Regions from separate parts of the Streptomyces sp. NPDC001816 genome, predicted to be linked through region 2. Evidence: riboswitches for the same ligand, from Rfam matches in the RefSeq annotation. Region 2 holds a riboswitch; each other region holds the start of a gene.
The links. A riboswitch is a leader RNA that binds a small molecule or an ion and turns the genes downstream of it on or off. The one in region 2 is predicted to bind cobalamin.

Region 1 (4,297 bases), on a different contig from region 2:
TGCCTATGGGGGAGCAGCATCCGGGGCGTACCTCTGTCCGCCTTCTCCCCACGAAGGTGAGCCTTCGATGCCGCATGCCGTCCTGCTCCTCGGAGTGAGCCACCGGGCCGCGTACGACGCGTACCCGCTGGAGCGCATCGCGGCGGTCCACCCGGTGGTGCTGGTCGACCCGTTCCCGCCCGTCTGGGCACGCCCGTACCTGGCCGGGCACATCGCCGTGGACCCCGGCCAGGAGGCGGCCGCCGCGGAGGCGGTCGCGCACTACGCGTTACGGCACCGGGTGAGCGGCGTACTGACCTGGACCAGGGAGTACCTGCCCGCCGCCGCACGCATCACAGCCCGGCTCGGCCTGCCCGGCATCCCGTACGAGACGGCCGTCGCCTGCGCCGATCCGGCCGCGGCCCAGGTGCTGCTCGCCCGGCACGGGATTCCCCCGGCCGGCCGGGAGGACGCCGACGCCCCGCTCGTCCGCGCCGAGACCGTCGTCCTGGACGACGAGGTCCGCATCGCCGCACTGACCCGTACGGCACCGGGCCCGCTGCCCGCCCGGCAGCCGCTGCGGCACTCCGTGCACGCCCACGACGGGCTGCTGCACAACCGCTTCCTGCGGCAGACGGTGGAGCGGACCGTGCGCGCGCTCGGTCTCGCGCACACCGTCGCCCACATCGGCCTGCGGCTCACCGCCCGCGGCCCCCGCGTCACGGACGTCGTCCCGCACCTGCCCGGCGATCTGATCCCGCTGCTGGTCGAGCGGGCCACCGGAGTCGACCTCGCCCGAGCCGCCGCCGCTCTGGCCGTCGGCCGGCTCCCTGACCTGGCGCCGACCCGGCAGCGGGCGGCCTCGATCCAGTTCGCCTACCCGGCCACGACCGGCCGGCTGACCCACCTGGACATGGACCCGGCCGCCGCGTACGAGCCGTCCGCCGAGCGCATGGTCCTCACCCGGCAGCCCGGCGACCACGTCACGGCGGCCGCCCACGCCGACCCCGAGGACCGCCTCGCGCACTGGGTGGCGGAGGGCGAGACCCCGACGGACTGCGCGCACACCCTGCGCCGCATGGCCCGCCACCTGACCGTGGCCGTCACCCCACCGGCCCAGCCGTACGCCGCCTAGCAGGCCAACACCCGCACCGGCTACACCCCCTCGACCTCGCGCCCACCACCCGACCGCATCGCCCTCACCTCGCAACCCAGCAACCACGTCACAGCAGCCGCCCACGCAGACCCCGAAGACCCCCTCGCCACTGGGCGGCAAAGGGCGAAACCCCCACGGACTCCACTCACACCCTGCGCCACATGGCCCACCACCTGAGCGCGGCCGTCGGCCCCACGGCCCGGCCGCATGCGGACCAGTGTCCCGGCACTAGAAAGCCAGCGACCGGATCAACTTCTCGGCATCCCCGAGCAGTTCGACCTCCCGGCGGCTCATCGTCGGATTGACCGCCCGGCGCCGGCGGGCCTCGGCCAGTCCCGCTTCCGTGAGATCGGAGGGGTCGGCGAGCAGGGCCGTGAGCATCGCGAGGGCCGGAGGGGCGAGCGGTTCGCCGCCGACGGCGACTTGAGCGAGGATCACCGCGGTCATGCCCCAGTCGAGCCCCGGACGCCCATCCTCGGCGTTGGACCAGTCGATGACCCGGGGCCCGTCCGGGGTGAGCATCACGTTGTCCGGGTGCAGGTCCAGATGCAGCACGCGGGCCTCAGGGTCATCGGCGTCCCGACCGGGCACCGCGTGCAACTGCCGCAGCAGCCGGGCCAGCAGCGCGCCCGCCTCCCGGGCGTCGATCCGGCCCTCGGCGAACCCGCTCAGCATCGTCGGCCCGGACAGCCGCTCCATCACCAGGTCGGTGCGCGAGCCGGAGTGCCGCACCCGGGGCGCCGGGTACCCATGCCTGCGCACGTGCTCCATCACGGCCCCCTCGGCGGCCGCGTCCCCCCAGCCCTCGCGGTCCCGGCGCAGCACCCACGCCTCGTCGATCTCGTACACATCGGCTGAACGCCCCGACCCCAGCAGTCTCCCCGTAGCTGTCATGGCCGTGACCCTAGTCACCGTCCCGCTGTGCCCACAGCCACCCCTCAGCGCGCGCACGGCTGCCGGTAAAGTGGCGGCGTCGTCATCACACCCGTACGGGGGGAAGCCGGTGCAATTCCGGCGCTGACCCGCAACCGTAAATCGTCCGCCCCGGACGGTGAGCCGGACTGCCCCGCCCGGGACGTTGACCGGCTCGCGTGCGCGGCGACCCGCAGCGCACGGCACCGTCGAGGTTTACGGAGCCGAGCCGCCCGGGTGTTCCCGTGCGCTGCCGGTTCCCCGCAGGAGAGGCAGTCGCCGACCATGAACGTCCGCCGCAGTGCAGCGGCTCTCGCCGCCGTAGGTGTGCTGGCCGCCGCCGCACCCGCCATGGCCGCCGGCCCGTCCCCGTCCGCGCCTGCGAAGGTGACGATCCCGGCCGGTCTGTTCGGCAAGACGGACCCCACGTACGACGGTGTCTGGCGCCAGTCGCTCGCCCTGCTCGCCCAGCGGACGCTCGGCTACCGCCCGGCCGGCTCGGCCGTGGACTGGCTGGTCGGGCAGCAGTGCGACAAGGGCGGCTTCGCCGCGTTCCGGGCCGACACCGCCAAGCCCTGCGAGGGCAAGGGCGGCGCCCAGCCCGACACCAACAGCACGGCCGCCGCCGTCCAGGCGCTGCAGGCGGTCGGCGGTCACGACGCCGAGGTCCGCAAGGCCCTGGTCTGGCTGACGACGCTGCAGAACGAGGACGGCGGCTGGGGCTACTCACCCGGCGCTCCCAGCGACACCAACTCCACCGGAGTCGTCATCGGCGCGTTCGCCGCGGTCGGCCAGGACCCCGCCAAGCTGCACGTTCGGGGCAAGAGCCCGTACGAGCTGCTGGCCAAGTTCTCCCTGCCGTGCGACGGCACCGGGGGCGGAGCGCTCGCCTACCAGCCGGACAAGAAGGGCAAGCTGGTCGCCAACGCGGACGCGACGGCGGCCGGCGTGCTGGGCGCGCTCGACAAGGGGTTCGCGCCGAAGGCCGGGAAGGCCCCGGAGCAGAGCTCCATCTGCCGCAACTCCGACAAGCCCACCCCGGCCGAGGTGGCGAGCGACGGCGCCGCTTACCTGGGGAAGGCCATGAACTCCGACGGGTACCTGAAGTCCGCCCTGCCCGGGGCCAAGGACCAGCCCGACTACGGCAACACGGCGGACGCGGTCGTCGCGCTCGCCGCGAAGGGCTGGGCGGGGCAGGCGAAGAAGCCGTACGCCTGGCTGGAGAAGAACGCGGCGAAGTGGGCGGAGCAGAGCGGCCCGGCCGCCTACGCCGAGCTGGTCTTCGCCGCGCACGCGATGGGTGAGGACCCGCACGACTTCGGCGGCACGGACCTGGCGCAGGCGCTCAACGCGACGGGCCCGGCGCCGCAGAAGGCCGCCGCCACCGCGGAGCCCGGCAAGCGCGCCGAGCACGACTCGGGCACCGGTGTCTGGTGGATCGTAGGTGCCGGCCTCGTCTTCGGCGTCGGCATCGGCATCCTGCTCAGCGGCCGCCGGAAGCGGCAGCAGCTGTGACCGCCGTCCGCCGTGCCGCGGCCCTGCTGGTCGCCGCGCTCGTCCTCCTCGCCGGTGCCGCCCAGGCGCACGCCACCGGTTACCGCTACTGGTCGTTCTGGGAGCGGGACGGCGGCCGCTGGACGTACGCCACCCAGGGCCCGTCGACCGCCCGTCCCGACGACGGCGCGATCCAGGGCTTCCGCTTCGCGGTGAGCGAGGACTCCGCGGACGCCAGCCGGCCGCGCGGCACGGCGGACTTCGCCACGATCTGCGCGGGGACGCCCGCGAAGCCGGGTACGAAGCGGGTCGCCCTCGTCATCGACTTCGGCACGCCCGCGGACGCCCCGTCCGGCGAGACCCCGCCGACCCGCCGCACCGCCTGCGCGCGCGTCTCCCCCGACGCGACGACGGCCGAGGCCCTGGCAGCCACCGCGAAGCCGCTCCGCTACGACACCAACGCCCTGTTGTGCGCGATCGCCGGGTATCCCCACAAGGGCTGCGGGGAGCAGGTGTCCGCCGACGGCACGGAGAAGAAGCCGACGGCTGCCGACGAGAAGCCCCGGCAGAAGGACAGCGGCCCCTCCCTCGGCCTGCCGATCGGCGTGGGCGCGGTCGTTCTCCTGGCGGGGGCGGCGGTGTGGCAGGCCCGGCGGCGCAGGGATGCGTAGTTTCCGGGCGCGGGCGGGTGGGGGCTGGTCGCGCAGTTCCCCGCGCCCCTGGTCGGCACCCCGCAAGCGCGGGCAAGCGAAACCC
Region 2 (4,297 bases):
ATCCCGCTTTGCCGATGCCAGGGCCCTCAAGTCCTACGCCGGAGCAGCACCAGTGACCCGGGCATCCGGCAAGAGCGTCTCCGTCAGGGCCCGCCGGATCAAGAACCAGCGTCTCGCTGCTGCCGGCTACGTCTGGTCGTTCGCGTCCCTGACGGCCTCAGTCGGCGCCAGGGCTCACTACGACCGCAGACGCACCACCGGCGACCGGCACATCTCAGCCCTGCGAAATCTCTTCAACCGCATGATCGGGTGCTTGCACCACTGCCTCGACAAACAAGTCCACTACGACGAAACCATCGCCTTCCCCTCCCGCCCCGAGCCCATCCTCACTGCCGCAGCTTGACCGCTTAACCCCATCGGATGTCTGATCGTCGACCGGCACGGAACCCCGCTCGCCGTCACGCTCACCGGCGGCAACCGGCACGACGTCACCCAGCTTCTGCCCCTGCTGAACGCGGTTCCCCCGATCCGGGGCCTGCGGGGACGCCCTCGGCGCAAGCCCCGGCGACTGTACGCCGACCGGGGCTATGACTTCGACAAGTACCGCCGCCTGCTGTGGAAACGCGGCATCAAACCCGTGATCGCCCGACGCGATGCCGCCCACGGCTCCGGACTGGGCAAGGTCCGCTGGGTAGTCCAGCGCGCCTTCGCCTGGCTTCACCAGTTCAAACGACTCCGCATCCGCTACGAAAGACGTGCTGACCTCCATCACGGCCTGCTCGAACTGGCCTGCAGCCTCATATGCCTCCGCCGCCTGCAGACCTCGTTGTGAAACGATCAGTCAGTCGCCCAGGACCCGCTCCCACAGCAGCCCATCCCGCCAGCTCCCGTCGAGAAAGATCGAGGAGTGTGCGACGCCGTACGGGCTGAACCCGTTGCGGCGCAGCACCCGTTGCGACGGCAGATTCTCCAGATTGGTGGACGCCTCAGCGCGGTGCAACCCGAGTTCGTCCGTCATCACCTGGAGTACAAGCCCGACGGCGCGCCCGGCGTGCCCTTGATTTTGGGCGACGCTGGCGATCCAGTAACCAACGGAACCGCGGCGAAGGTGGGGCTGCGGCAGAATGCCTCCGACGGTGACCTGCCCGATCACCCGGTCGTCGGCGAGTACCACACCCGGCCAGGCCGCGCCGGCCCGGTATCCGGCCAGCAGCCTGTCGATCCGCTCCGCCTGGCCCTCCGGGGTGAAGAAGTCGGCCGGCTGGGCCGGTTCCCACGGCCGGAAAGCCTCGAAGTCCCGCACTCTATGCGCGGCGATCGGGGCGGCATCGGCGGGCTCTATCAGGCGGATCCTGGTGCTGCTGCACATGGGCTGATCCTCGTCGCGGTGCGTCGGATGAGACCGGCCAGCCTATGCGAGCCGCCAGAGCCGACACTGCGTCATCAGGTGCTGGGTCCTCCACTGCCCAGTGGAGATCGCATGTTCGCAGCGCACAACCGTCTGGCCAAGCACTTCATTCTGAAATGATCAGTAAGACGAACGGTTCCTGCCGTCACCACGCACGGTGGCACGAGGCGGTGCAAGACCGCCGACGGTGGTCCCGCGCACCTCGCCGGGCCAGCGGTACAGTCGAGTCGAGCAGTCGCAGGGAAATCCGGTGAGAATCCGGAACTGTCCCACAACGGTGTACCTCCCTGGCCGGAGAATCCGAGGACCTGCCTGCCCGAACGAACCCGGCGCCTGGCCGGGTCCTTCGGCAGGGCACCGGGACAGCGCGCGCACGGACCTGATGCCCAACTCGGAAAGTGTTGGGCATCTTTGCTGTCGGACCCCCTATCTCCACGCCGAAGGGTTGGAGCCGCGACCGCGGACTCCTCAGCCAGGGGCGCAGCGGGCCCGCGAGCGGGAGACCGACTCGCGGACGGGCCGCGACCAGGCAGGGCGCGGCTCTACATGTGACGTCGTCCTGCTCAACCTCAGAGCGCCGAGGGCACCGGGAGGAGGAGGCAGAGTCCTCTGGAGACGGGCGCGGGGCTGCTGATCGGCATGGATGCCGAGCACCGGCGCCCGACCGCCATCGACGAGCTGCCCGCCCATTCCACCGTGTTGCTGTTCGCCAACGGACTGATCGAGCGCCGCGGCGAATCCCTCGACCACGGGCTGACCCGGCTGCGCCAGCACGCCGCCGCCCTCGCCCGCGAGCCCCTGGACGTCTTCTGCGACGAACTGCTGAGGGGGCTCGGCGCCGACAGCACCGACGACATCGCGTTGCTCGCCCTGCGCTCCACCCCACCGGCCGGCACCTGATCCGGTCGGCGCCCGCGGCCAGGTGCCGCAACCGACGTCAGGACTCTGCCCGTCCGGCGTACAACCTCTTGCCCGCCGACACTCGTTGATCTCGGCATGGCAGCACAACGACCCGACGCAGGTGCCTACTACACGCAGTGGCGGGAGCAGTTGCGGCGGGTCCTGGCATGCAGCGAGCCGGCGTTCATCAATCGCCTGGGCGTTGCCTGCGACGAGGGCGGCATGAACGAGCATCACCCGCGGTTGACGACTCGCCCGGTCCCGCCCGGATGTGATCTGTCGCCAGCTCATCCGCGACTGCCGAAGCACGGAGGCTGCCCGAACCGCTTGACACAGACAGGTGCCGGTTGAAGCAGCTCGACCGGCAGATCAGCGATGCCTTCCGCACCCAGCCGCGCCGCCGTCATCGCCCTCGCACGCCGCCGCGCCGCCGTTCTGTGGGCTCTTCTTCGCGACAACCGCCCCTTCACCACCGCGCCGCCACCAGCACGCGTAGCCACAGCAGCCTGACTCGGCCAAGACGACCAGATGGGCCACCTACCTGGCGTCAGTGATCAAGACCGTGCTTGTGCAGTGCCGCACACCGAAGATCATCAGTGCTGCTGCGAGGACGGTCGTACCCGACGCGGCTGCGTGCCACGGCCGTGGGTTCGCATTGGCCGTTCTGAGTGGGACGGCGTCACGGGCCATGTCGGAGTCCTTGTGTGGCAGGGCCATGCGTCCACCGAACGCTCGGAGCGGCGCAACCTCTCCCAGCGTGGCACGACCGTGCTCCACCGGCATCCTGAGCTGTGACGTCAGAGCCCATCCAACAGGCCGAGCCTCGGGCCGTCTCAGGGCCGTACGAGGGTGCACAACGGCGACCGACGCAGCCTTCACGGGGGAAGCAGCGTCCCCAGTGGTCCCAGGTCGATGTTGAGGTCGGCGAGCGTGAGGCCGTAGTGGTCGCAGAGTTCGGACATCCGGTCGTGGAGCAGCATCAGGGTCAGACCGAGCCGTTCTTCCTGCTCCTCGGTGAGGTCACCCTCATCGACCCGGTGCAGGGCCTGTCGCTCCATCAGCTGGCGCAGCAGCTCGACGATGGTCAGAACCAGTTTGACCAGGTCCCGTTCCACGGTGTCCGGATCGGCGCGCAGTCGCCGTGCGGCGGTCTGGCCGCGGCTGGACGTGGGCGCGGAGATCTCGTCAGGCCGGGCGGGCAGCAGTGAGAACGCCCTGCTCGCGGCCTCGGCCACCTCCCGCAGCCGGTCGGCGGGCGGCCCCTCGTCACGTCGTGTCACGGTGACCGCCCCCGCTCCTCGGCGGATACATCGTCGCCCACTCGTCGTCCAGCTGCTCGCGGATGGAGACGATCACAGCGCGCAGCGAGATCCTCACCAGGTCGATGTCGGCAATGGACAGTACAAGATCGCCAGTGAGGACCACACCGCCGCTGAGCAGCCGGTCCAGCAAATCGATCAGCGCGACTTGCGGCTGGACGACCGGGCGATCCTCGTACCCTCCGTATTGGCTCACCGCCGGCCGGCTCCCTCCTGGTGTTCGTCGAGCGCGAGGGGATCGGTGAAGGAATACGGCGCCCAGGGACCCGTGACCTCCACACGAACTCCCGGCAGATCGTCCGCGGCGTGCAGCATCCGGCTGCGGAACTCCTCCGCCAGAGTGCGGGGCACCAGATAGGCGTCGTTGGCCACGTTCTCGCCCGGCACCTGCGTCAGGCCTCCCTGCTGCGGCCGGTGCCGAGTGTGCTGCGCCGCCAGGCCGCGGGCTTGGTACTCCGTCCGCTGCACGGCCTCCTCGGCAAGCCGCCACACGTCCTCGCGAGCCTGCCGCTGATGCCGTCGGCTGCGCAGGTATGCGCGTCCGGGATTCGTGTCGTCCGCCGGATCGCCGGCGGCCGAGGGCGCGGACGGAGGCTGTGGAGGCGCCTCGGCGTACACCTTCACACCCCACTCCACGTGGTCGGTGAGCCGGTCGAGCAGCGCGGTGAAATCCGCCTCATGTTCCCTCAGCATCTCCCGCACACGGTGCTCGTCGACATACACGGTGGCC
Region 3 (4,297 bases), on a different contig from region 2:
TCTTCTTCCTGGCCGTCACGGTCATGGGCTTCCTGGCCGCCCGCTGGCGCAGGGCCGAGAACGAGCACTCCCTGGACGAATGGGGCCTGGGCGGGCGGTCGTTCGGCACCTGGATCACCTGGTTCCTGCTCGGCGGCGACCTGTACACGGCGTACACGTTCGTCGCCGTGCCGGCGGCGATCTACGCGGCGGGTGCGGCCGGCTTCTTCGCCGTGCCGTACACCATCCTGGTCTACCCGCTGATCTTCACGTTCCTGCCCCGTCTGTGGTCGGTCTCGCACAAGCACGGCTATGTGACGACCTCGGACTTCGTGCGCGGCCGCTTCGGCTCCAAGGGCCTGTCGCTGGCCGTGGCGGTCACCGGCATCCTCGCGACGATGCCGTACATCGCGCTCCAGCTCGTCGGCATCCAGGCGGTGCTGGACGTGATGGGCGTCGGCGGCGGCGAGAACACCAACTGGTTCGTGAAGGACCTGCCGCTGCTCATCGCCTTCGGCGTGCTGGCCGCGTACACGTACTCGTCGGGCCTGCGCGCCCCCGCGCTGATCGCGTTCGTCAAGGACACGCTGATCTACATCGTCATCGCGGTGGCGATCATCTACATCCCGATCAAGCTGGGCGGGTTCGACGACATCTTCGCCAAGGCCGGCGAGAAGTTCACGAAGGCGGGTGCGGGCGGGCTCGTACCGGCCCCCGCGGGCCAGTGGACGTACGCCACGCTGGCGCTCGGTTCGGCGCTCGCGCTGTTCATGTACCCGCACTCGATCACCGCGACGCTCTCGTCCAGGAGCCGTGAGGTGATCCGGCGCAACACCACGATCCTGCCGCTGTACTCGCTGATGCTGGGCCTGCTCGCGCTGCTCGGCTTCATGGCGATCGCGGCCGGGGTGAACGTCACCAACGGGCAGTTGGCGATTCCGCAGCTGTTCGAGGACATGTTCCCGGACTGGTTCGCGGGCGTGGCGTTCGCGGCGATCGGCATCGGCGCCCTCGTGCCCGCGGCCATCATGTCCATCGCGGCGGCGAACCTCTTCACCCGCAACATCTACAAGGACTTCATCAGGCCGGACGCCACGCCGAAGCAGGAGGCCCAGGTCTCCAAGCTCGTGTCGCTGCTGGTCAAGGTCGGCGCCCTGGTCTTCGTGCTCACCATGGACAAGACGGTCGCCATCAACTTCCAGCTGCTGGGCGGCATCTGGATCCTGCAGACCTTCCCGGCCCTGGTCGGCGGCCTGTTCACCCGCTGGTGCCACCGCTGGGCGCTGCTGGCCGGCTGGGCGGTCGGCATGGTCTACGGCACGTTCGCCGCGTACGGGGTGGCCTCGCCGACGCAGAAGCACTTCGGCGGCAACTCCAAGGAGATCCCGGGCATCGGTGAGATCGGCTACATCGGCCTCACGGCCTTCGTGCTGAACGTCGCCGTCACGGTGGTCCTGACCTTCGCGCTGAAGGCCCTGAAGGCCCCCGAGGGCATCGACGAGACCCGCCCCGAGGACTACACGGCGGACGCGGGCGACGCGGGGGTCCAGGCGGAACTGACGCCGAATGCAACCCCCTAGGCACCCGCAGCGGGCCGCCGACAACAAGCACCACGGCGGCCCGCTGTTGACCCTCTGAAGCCGTCACGACACGCAACAGACACAACATCTGGGGGTGACACCACAACCCGGCACTAGATGTATGCTCATCCTCGCTGTCGCCGCAGGGGAATCCGGTGCGAATCCGGAACTGTCCCGCAACGGTGTACTTGCGTGCTTCCGCACGCCTGTTCAGTCCGAGGACCTGCCGTCAGCGCGCGCCCGGCCGTCCGGTCCGGGTGCCTTCAGACGTCCGGGCCTCGTGGAGTGGGCCGGTGGACGCGACGCCGTGCGCGCTCGTGCTGCCCCTGCCCTCCGCCAGGCCCTGTGCCGAGCGAGGGAGAGCCCCACGTGACCATCGCGCCAGCCGACCCGGCTTCAGCCGTCCAGGCGACCGCAGCTCCGGTGGAGACCGACGGTCCCGGTGCCGCGCTGCTGCGGACCCTGACCGAGCTGACCGCCGACCTCCCCGACGCCGACCCCGGCCGGGTCGCCGCGGCCGCGCTGCGGGGCCGGTCCGCCCGGGCCGACGAGGCGGAGTTGCGCGAGCTGGCCACGGAGGCGGCCGCCGGCCTCATCTCCGACGACCCCGCCTACTCCCGGCTGGCCGCCCGGCTGCTGACCATCTCGATCCGCGCCGAGGCCGCCTCGCAGGGCGTGACGTCCTTCACCGAGTCCGTCGCCGTGGGCCACCGCGAGGGCCTGGTCGCCGACCGCACGGCGGAGTTCGTACGGCTGCACGCCGAGCGTCTGGACACGCTGATCGACGCGGACGGCGACGACCGCTTCGGCTACTTCGGCCTGCGCACCCTGCACAGCCGCTACCTGCTGCGCCACCCCCTCACCCGCCAGGTGATCGAGACGCCCCAGCACTTCATGCTGCGCGTCGCCGCGGGTCTCGCCGAGGACGACACGACCCGCTCCGTCGACGAAGTCGCCGCGCTCTACGGGCTCATGAGCCGCCTCGACTACCTGCCCTCCTCCCCCACGCTCTTCAACTCCGGCACGCGGCACCCCCAGATGTCGTCCTGCTACCTCCTCGACTCCCCGCTGGACGAGCTGGACTCCATCTACGACCGCTACCACCAGGTCGCCCGGCTCTCCAAGCACGCCGGCGGCATCGGTCTTTCGTACTCCCGCATCCGCAGCCGCGGTTCGCTGATCCGCGGCACCAACGGGCACTCCAACGGCATCGTCCCGTTCCTGAAGACCCTGGACGCCTCGGTGGCCGCCGTGAACCAGGGCGGAAGGCGCAAGGGCGCGGCCGCGGTGTACCTGGAGACCTGGCACTCCGACATCGAGGAGTTCCTGGAGCTGCGCGACAACACCGGTGAGGACGCCCGCCGTACGCACAACCTCAACCTCGCGCACTGGATCCCGGACGAGTTCATGCGCCGGGTCAACGCCGACGAGCAGTGGTCGCTGTTCTCCCCGGCGGACGTGCCGGAGCTGGTCGACCTGTGGGGCGAGGAGTTCGACGCCGCGTACCGCAAGGCGGAGGCGAACGGGCTCGCGAAGAAGACCATCCCGGCCCGTGACCTGTACGGCCGCATGATGCGCACCCTCGCGCAGACCGGCAACGGCTGGATGACCTTCAAGGACGCCGCCAACCGCACCGCCAACCAGACGGCCGAGGCGGGCCACGTCGTCCACTCCTCGAACCTCTGCACGGAGATCCTGGAGGTCACCGACGACGGCGAGACGGCGGTCTGCAACCTGGGTTCGGTCAACCTCGGTGCCTTCGTGCAGGGCGGGGACATCGACTGGGAGCGCCTCGACGAGACCGTCCGCACGGCCGTCACCTTCCTCGACCGCGTGGTCGACATCAACTTCTACCCGACCGAGCAGGCGGGCCGCTCCAACGCCAGGTGGCGTCCGGTGGGCCTGGGTGCGATGGGTCTGCAGGACGTCTTCTTCAAGCTGCGCCTGCCCTTCGACTCCGCCGAGGCCAAGGCCCTGTCGACACGGATCGCCGAGCGGATCATGCTCGCCGCGTACGAGGCCTCCGCCGACCTGGCCGAGCGGGGCGGCGCGCTGCCGGCCTGGGAGAAGACCCGCACCGCCCGCGGTGTCCTGCACCCCGACCATTTCCCGAGCGTTCGCCTGACCTGGCCCGAGCGCTGGGCGGCCCTGCGCGAGCGGATCGCCGCGGTCGGCATGCGCAACTCGCTGCTGCTGGCGATCGCCCCGACCGCCACCATCGCGTCCATCGCGGGCGTGTACGAGTGCATCGAGCCGCAGGTCTCCAACCTGTTCAAGCGCGAGACGCTGTCCGGCGAGTTCCTGCAGGTCAACTCCTACCTGGTGCAGGACCTCAAGGAGCTGGGCGTCTGGGACGCGCGCACCCGTGAGGCGCTGCGCGACTCCAACGGCTCGGTGCAGGGCTTCGCGTGGATCCCGGCCGACGTGCGGGCGCTGTACCGCACGGCGTGGGAGATCCCGCAGCGCGGCCTGATCGACATGGCCGCGGCCCGCACCCCGTTCCTGGACCAGTCGCAGTCCCTGAACCTGTTCATGGAGACGCCGACGATCGGCAAGCTCTCCTCGATGTACGCGTACGCCTGGAAGCAGGGCCTGAAGACGACGTACTACCTGCGCTCCCGCCCGGCGACCCGCATCGCCCGGGCCGCCCAGGCGCAGACCCAGACCACCATCCCCGTGCAGCAGGTCGCCGACCCCGACGCCGTCGCCTGCTCCCTTGAGAACCCCGAGTCCTGCGA
Region 4 (4,297 bases), on a different contig from region 2:
GTACGAAGCGGCGCCCCGCGGCGGCCGCCACCTCGCGCAGGAAGGCCCGCCGGAAACCGTCCGACTCCAGCGAGCCGTGCCAGTGCGTGCCCCAGGTCTGACCGACCCGGCAGCCGTCCAAGAAGGCTTCCCCGCCCGCTATGGAGGCGACCCCGTGATGGATCTCGTACCCCTCGACCCGCTCCCCGAGGGCTTCCCCGGTCGGCCGGGTGAGGGTCTTCTCGCGGGCGAACCGCACCCGCACGGGCAGCAGGCCGAGTCCGGGAACGGCGCCGGCGCGCGACTCGACCTCGTCCTCGATGTGCTCGCCGAGCACCTGGAAGCCGCCGCAGATACCGAGAATCGGGCGCTGCTCGGCGGCCCTGCGCACCAGCGCGTCCGCGAGGCCCCGCTCCCGCAGCCACTCCAGCGCCCGTACGGTCCCGCGTGTGCCCGGGACCACGACCAGGTCCGCGTCCGCCAGCTCCTCCGGCCGGTCCACGAACCGCACCACGACGCCCGGTTCGGCGGCCAGCGCGTCCACGTCCGTGAAGTTGGACATGAGCGGGACCGCGCAGACGGCGACCCGCAGCACGTCCTCGCCGACGGGCGGGGCGGTGTTCGACTCCCGCACGGTCCCGCGCAGGGAGACCCGCAGTCCGTCCTCCTCGTCGATGCCGAGCCCGTGCCGGAACGGCAGCACGCCGTAGGTGTGCCGCCCGGTGAGCCCGTGCAGCATGTCCAACCCCGGCTCCAGCAGGCTGACATCCCCGCGGAACTTGTTGACCAGGAACCCGGCGACCAACTCCTGGTCCTCCTGGGACAGCAGCGCGACGGTCCCGAAGAAGGAGGCGAACACGCCCCCGCGGTCGATGTCGCCCACCACCAGCACGGGCAGCCGCGCGTTCCGCGCGATCCCCATGTTCACGATGTCGGTGCGCCGCAGATTGATCTCCGCGGGCGAACCGGCCCCCTCACAGATCACCGCGTCATACGTGCCCCGCAACTCGGCAAGACAGTCCAGCACCGTGCCGAGCAGCCGCTGTTGGCGCCCCCCGTGGTACCCGCGCGCGCTCAGCTCGCCCACCGGCTTGCCGAGCAGCACCACCTGACTGCTCTGCTCGCCACCGGGCTTGAGCAGCACGGGGTTCATCAGCGCGGTCGGCTCGACACGGCAGGCCTGGGCCTGCATGGCCTGAGCCCGCCCGATCTCTGCACCCTCCCGGGTCACGAACGAGTTGAGGGACATGTTCTGCGCCTTGAAGGGCGCGACCTTGACGCCCTGGCGCACCAGCCACCGGCAGATCCCGGCCGTCACGACGCTCTTGCCGGCGTCGGAGGTGGTGCCGGCGACGAGCAGACCACCGTTCACTTGCCACGTCCCTTCACGAGTCGGCGCGCGGCGACCGTGACGCCGAGCGCGAGCAGGCCGACCCGGCGGGAGAGCCGTACGGCCCGGTCGATGTCGGTGACCCGGACCGCCCGCCCGGTGTCCCCGCCCAGTACGGGCCGGTGTTCGACGCGCCCGCCGTAGGAGAGCGTCCCGCCCAGCCGCACGCCGAGGGCACCCGCGAACGAGGCCTCGACGGGCCCGGCGTTGGGACTCGGGTGCTTGCGGGCGTCCGCCCGCCAGGCACGCAACGCGCCGCGGGGGTCCGGTCCGGCCGCGGCGGCGAGCACGGCGGTCAGCCGCGCCCCCGGCCACCCGACGACGTCGTCGAGCCGGGCGGAGGCCCAGCCGTAGCGCCGGAAGCGGGCCGACTTGTGCCCCACCATCGCGTCCAGGGTGTTGACGGCCCGGAACCCGAGCAGCCCCGGCACCCCGCCCACCGCACCCCACACCAGCGCACCCACCACGGCGTCGGAGGTGTTCTCGGCGACGGACTCCACGACCGCTCGGGCGATCCCGTCGGCGTCGAGGGCCTGCGGATCCCGCCCGCACAGATGCGGCAGCCGCGCCCGGGCCGCCTCGACGTCCCCGGCCTCCAGCGCGCGCCCGACGGTCCGTGCCTCCCGGGCGAGCGAAGTACCGCCGACCACGGCCCAGGTGGCGGCGGCGGTCAGCGCGACGGAAGCGACGGGGGAGCGGCGCACGGCCCGCTCGGCCACGGCCCCCAGCGCGACGGCGCCTCCGGCGCACACGACGGTGTGCAGCGCACCCCAGCCGCGGTGGTCGTGCCACAGCGCGCGCTCCACGGCGGCGGCAGCCCGCCCGAACGCGGCGACCGGATGCCCGCGGCGCGGATCGCCGAGGACCAGGTCGCCGACGAGGCCGGCGGCGGCGCCGTACGCGTAGAAGCGATCGGCACCCATCGGCTCAGCCGGCCGTCGGGGCAGGCAGGGCCTGGTTACTGAACCTCAATCGGCAGCCGCGCATGGCGATATGTCCTCACTCAGGGTGTCCACGCCCTGGTTCGACGAGACCGGCGGTGAGAGTTCCTGGCTCCCGGGGATTTCTTCCCCGGTGACAGTGGCGGGACCGCGCCGGATTCGCACCGGCTTCCTCTCCTGCCGCCGTACATGGCCCGGGCAGTCCACCACGCGCCCGGAAGGGCCGTCAACTTGCCTTTGACCTGGGAAGCCGGACTGTGCTGAGGCCCACATCGCCGGCCCGCCGGGCAGCGCCGAGCGACCGGGTTGCGGTGAATTCCGCTCCCTCGGACGGCATTCGGGGATCCCGCTCGCGCTCACGGACCGTGATCGCCTGCAAGAGCGCGTACGTCGCGTACGTCTTATACGGGATGCAACGGTCGCGGGGCCGCGGCGGACACACGTCCGCCCTGTCGCTCCGACTGAATCGGTGCCGACAGGGCGGACGATGGAGAATTCGGCGTCAGGGCTTCGCCACGATCAGATAGATCCCGTACGCCACCGCGGCCGCACAAGCCGCGAAGCACACGTACGCACCGGTCACGGCCAGCGCCGCGGACCCACCCTGCGCCGTGGCCTTCTCGCGGCGCGAGAGGCCGTTGACGCCGAGGGTGAACAGCGCCACCAGGCCCACCGTGAACGCGAGGCTGACGCCGAAGACGGAGCCGAGAGCCGCCCAGTCGATCTTCATGGGGATGCTTCCTTCAGTTTCCGGGCGGTCAGACTGCGGCGGCCGGCGGAGTCGCCGGAGCCGGTTCGGTGGTGGCCTGGGCCGGGATCGTGACCGACAGGTCCTCGGCGACGATGCCCGCGGGCGGCGGGGTCACCGCGGCGATGGCGGTGGTCACCACGCCGGCCGGCTCCACCGTGTCGTCGACGACGTTGGTGTGGTCGACGACCTCGCGGCGGGAGATCTTCCAGATGGCGGCGCTGGCGCCGACCAGGAAGACGGCGACGGCGGCGGTGCCCCAGTCACCCAGGTCCATGACGGACTCGGCGCCCGCGCCGACCAGCGCGGCGGCCGGCAGGGTCAGCGCCCAGGCGATGAACATGCGGGTCGCGGTGGACCAGCGGACCACACCGCCCTTGCGGCCCAGACCCGCACCCATCACCGAGCCGGAGACGACGTGGGTGGTGGAGAGGGAGAAGCCGAGGTGCGAGGAGGCCAGGATGGCCGTGGCCGCGCTGGTCTGGGCGGCGAAGCCCTGTCGCGGCTCGAGGTCGGTCAGGCCCTTGCCCATGGTGCGGATGATCCGCCAGCCGCCGATGTAGGTGCCGAGCGCGATCGCCAGACCCGCGGAGAGGATCACCCAGGTGGGAGGGTTGGAGTCGGGGGCGATGGCGCCGCCCGCGACGAGGGCGAGGGTGATGATGCCCATCGTCTTCTGCGCGTCGTTGGTGCCGTGGGCGAGGGAGACCAGACCGGCGGAGGCGATCTGACCGGCGCGGTAGCCCTTGCGGGTGGCCTCGCCGTCGGCGTTCTTGCCGATGCCGTAGGAGAAGCGGGTGGCCAGCATCGCGGCGAGACCCGCGACGATCGGCGCGGCGACCGCCGGGAGCAGCACCTTGGTGACGAGCACGTCACTGTGGACGGCCCCGAAGCCAGCGGAGGCGACGGTGGCGCCGATCAGGCCGCCCATCAGGGCGTGCGAGGAGCTGGACGGCAGTCCCACCAGCCAGGTCAGCAGGTTCCAGAGGATCGCGCCGACCAGGGCGGCGAATATGACCTCGGGACGGATGCCGTTCTCATCGACAAGGCCCTTGGAGATCGTGTTGGCGACCTCCACGGAGAGGAAAGCGCCTACAAGGTTGAGGGCGGCGGACATGGCCACCGCGACCTTGGGCTTGAGCGCACCGGTCGAGATGGTCGTGGCCATCGCGTTGGCGGTGTCGTGAAAACCGTTCGTGAAATCGAACGCGAGTGCGGTTACCACCACAATCGCGAGGA

Region 1: another riboswitch for cobalamin. It lies ahead of ACFYZZ_RS11270 (prenyltransferase/squalene oxidase repeat-containing protein); the one in region 2 lies ahead of ACFYZZ_RS10730 (SpoIIE family protein phosphatase).
Region 3: another riboswitch for cobalamin. It lies ahead of ACFYZZ_RS28095 (ribonucleoside-diphosphate reductase subunit alpha); the one in region 2 lies ahead of ACFYZZ_RS10730 (SpoIIE family protein phosphatase).
Region 4: another riboswitch for cobalamin. It lies ahead of ACFYZZ_RS35685 (cobalamin biosynthesis protein); the one in region 2 lies ahead of ACFYZZ_RS10730 (SpoIIE family protein phosphatase).

Annotation. Positions count from the first base shown of each region.
Region 1 covers NZ_JBIATY010000003.1:56,704-61,000, forward strand. Annotated here, with positions in the region: gene ACFYZZ_RS11260 (hypothetical protein) at 68-1,114, shown strand; gene ACFYZZ_RS11265 (phosphotransferase family protein) at 1,364-2,029, opposite strand; cobalamin riboswitch at 2,088-2,223, shown strand; gene ACFYZZ_RS11270 (prenyltransferase/squalene oxidase repeat-containing protein) at 2,333-3,562, shown strand; gene ACFYZZ_RS11275 (SCO2322 family protein) at 3,559-4,212, shown strand; gene ACFYZZ_RS11280 (CbiQ family ECF transporter T component) at 4,205-4,297, shown strand, end outside.
Region 2 covers NZ_JBIATY010000002.1:1,019,406-1,023,702, reverse strand. Annotated here, with positions in the region: gene ACFYZZ_RS10745 (IS110 family transposase) at 1-343, shown strand, start outside; partial or broken gene ACFYZZ_RS10740 (IS5 family transposase) at 365-772, shown strand; gene ACFYZZ_RS10735 (GNAT family N-acetyltransferase) at 782-1,309, opposite strand; cobalamin riboswitch at 1,546-1,679, shown strand; gene ACFYZZ_RS10730 (SpoIIE family protein phosphatase) at 1,988-2,248, shown strand; gene ACFYZZ_RS10725 (gas vesicle protein K) at 3,124-3,528, opposite strand; gene ACFYZZ_RS10720 (gas vesicle protein) at 3,515-3,763, opposite strand; gene ACFYZZ_RS10715 (GvpL/GvpF family gas vesicle protein) at 3,760-4,297, opposite strand, start outside.
Region 3 covers NZ_JBIATY010000008.1:187,264-191,560, reverse strand. Annotated here, with positions in the region: gene mctP (monocarboxylate uptake permease MctP) at 1-1,559, shown strand, start outside; cobalamin riboswitch at 1,661-1,805, shown strand; gene ACFYZZ_RS28095 (ribonucleoside-diphosphate reductase subunit alpha) at 1,929-4,297, shown strand, end outside.
Region 4 covers NZ_JBIATY010000013.1:63,771-68,067, reverse strand. Annotated here, with positions in the region: gene ACFYZZ_RS35690 (cobyric acid synthase) at 1-1,351, opposite strand, end outside; gene ACFYZZ_RS35685 (cobalamin biosynthesis protein) at 1,348-2,292, opposite strand; cobalamin riboswitch at 2,392-2,534, opposite strand; gene ACFYZZ_RS35680 (hypothetical protein) at 2,813-3,040, opposite strand; gene ACFYZZ_RS35675 (anion permease) at 3,069-4,297, opposite strand, start outside.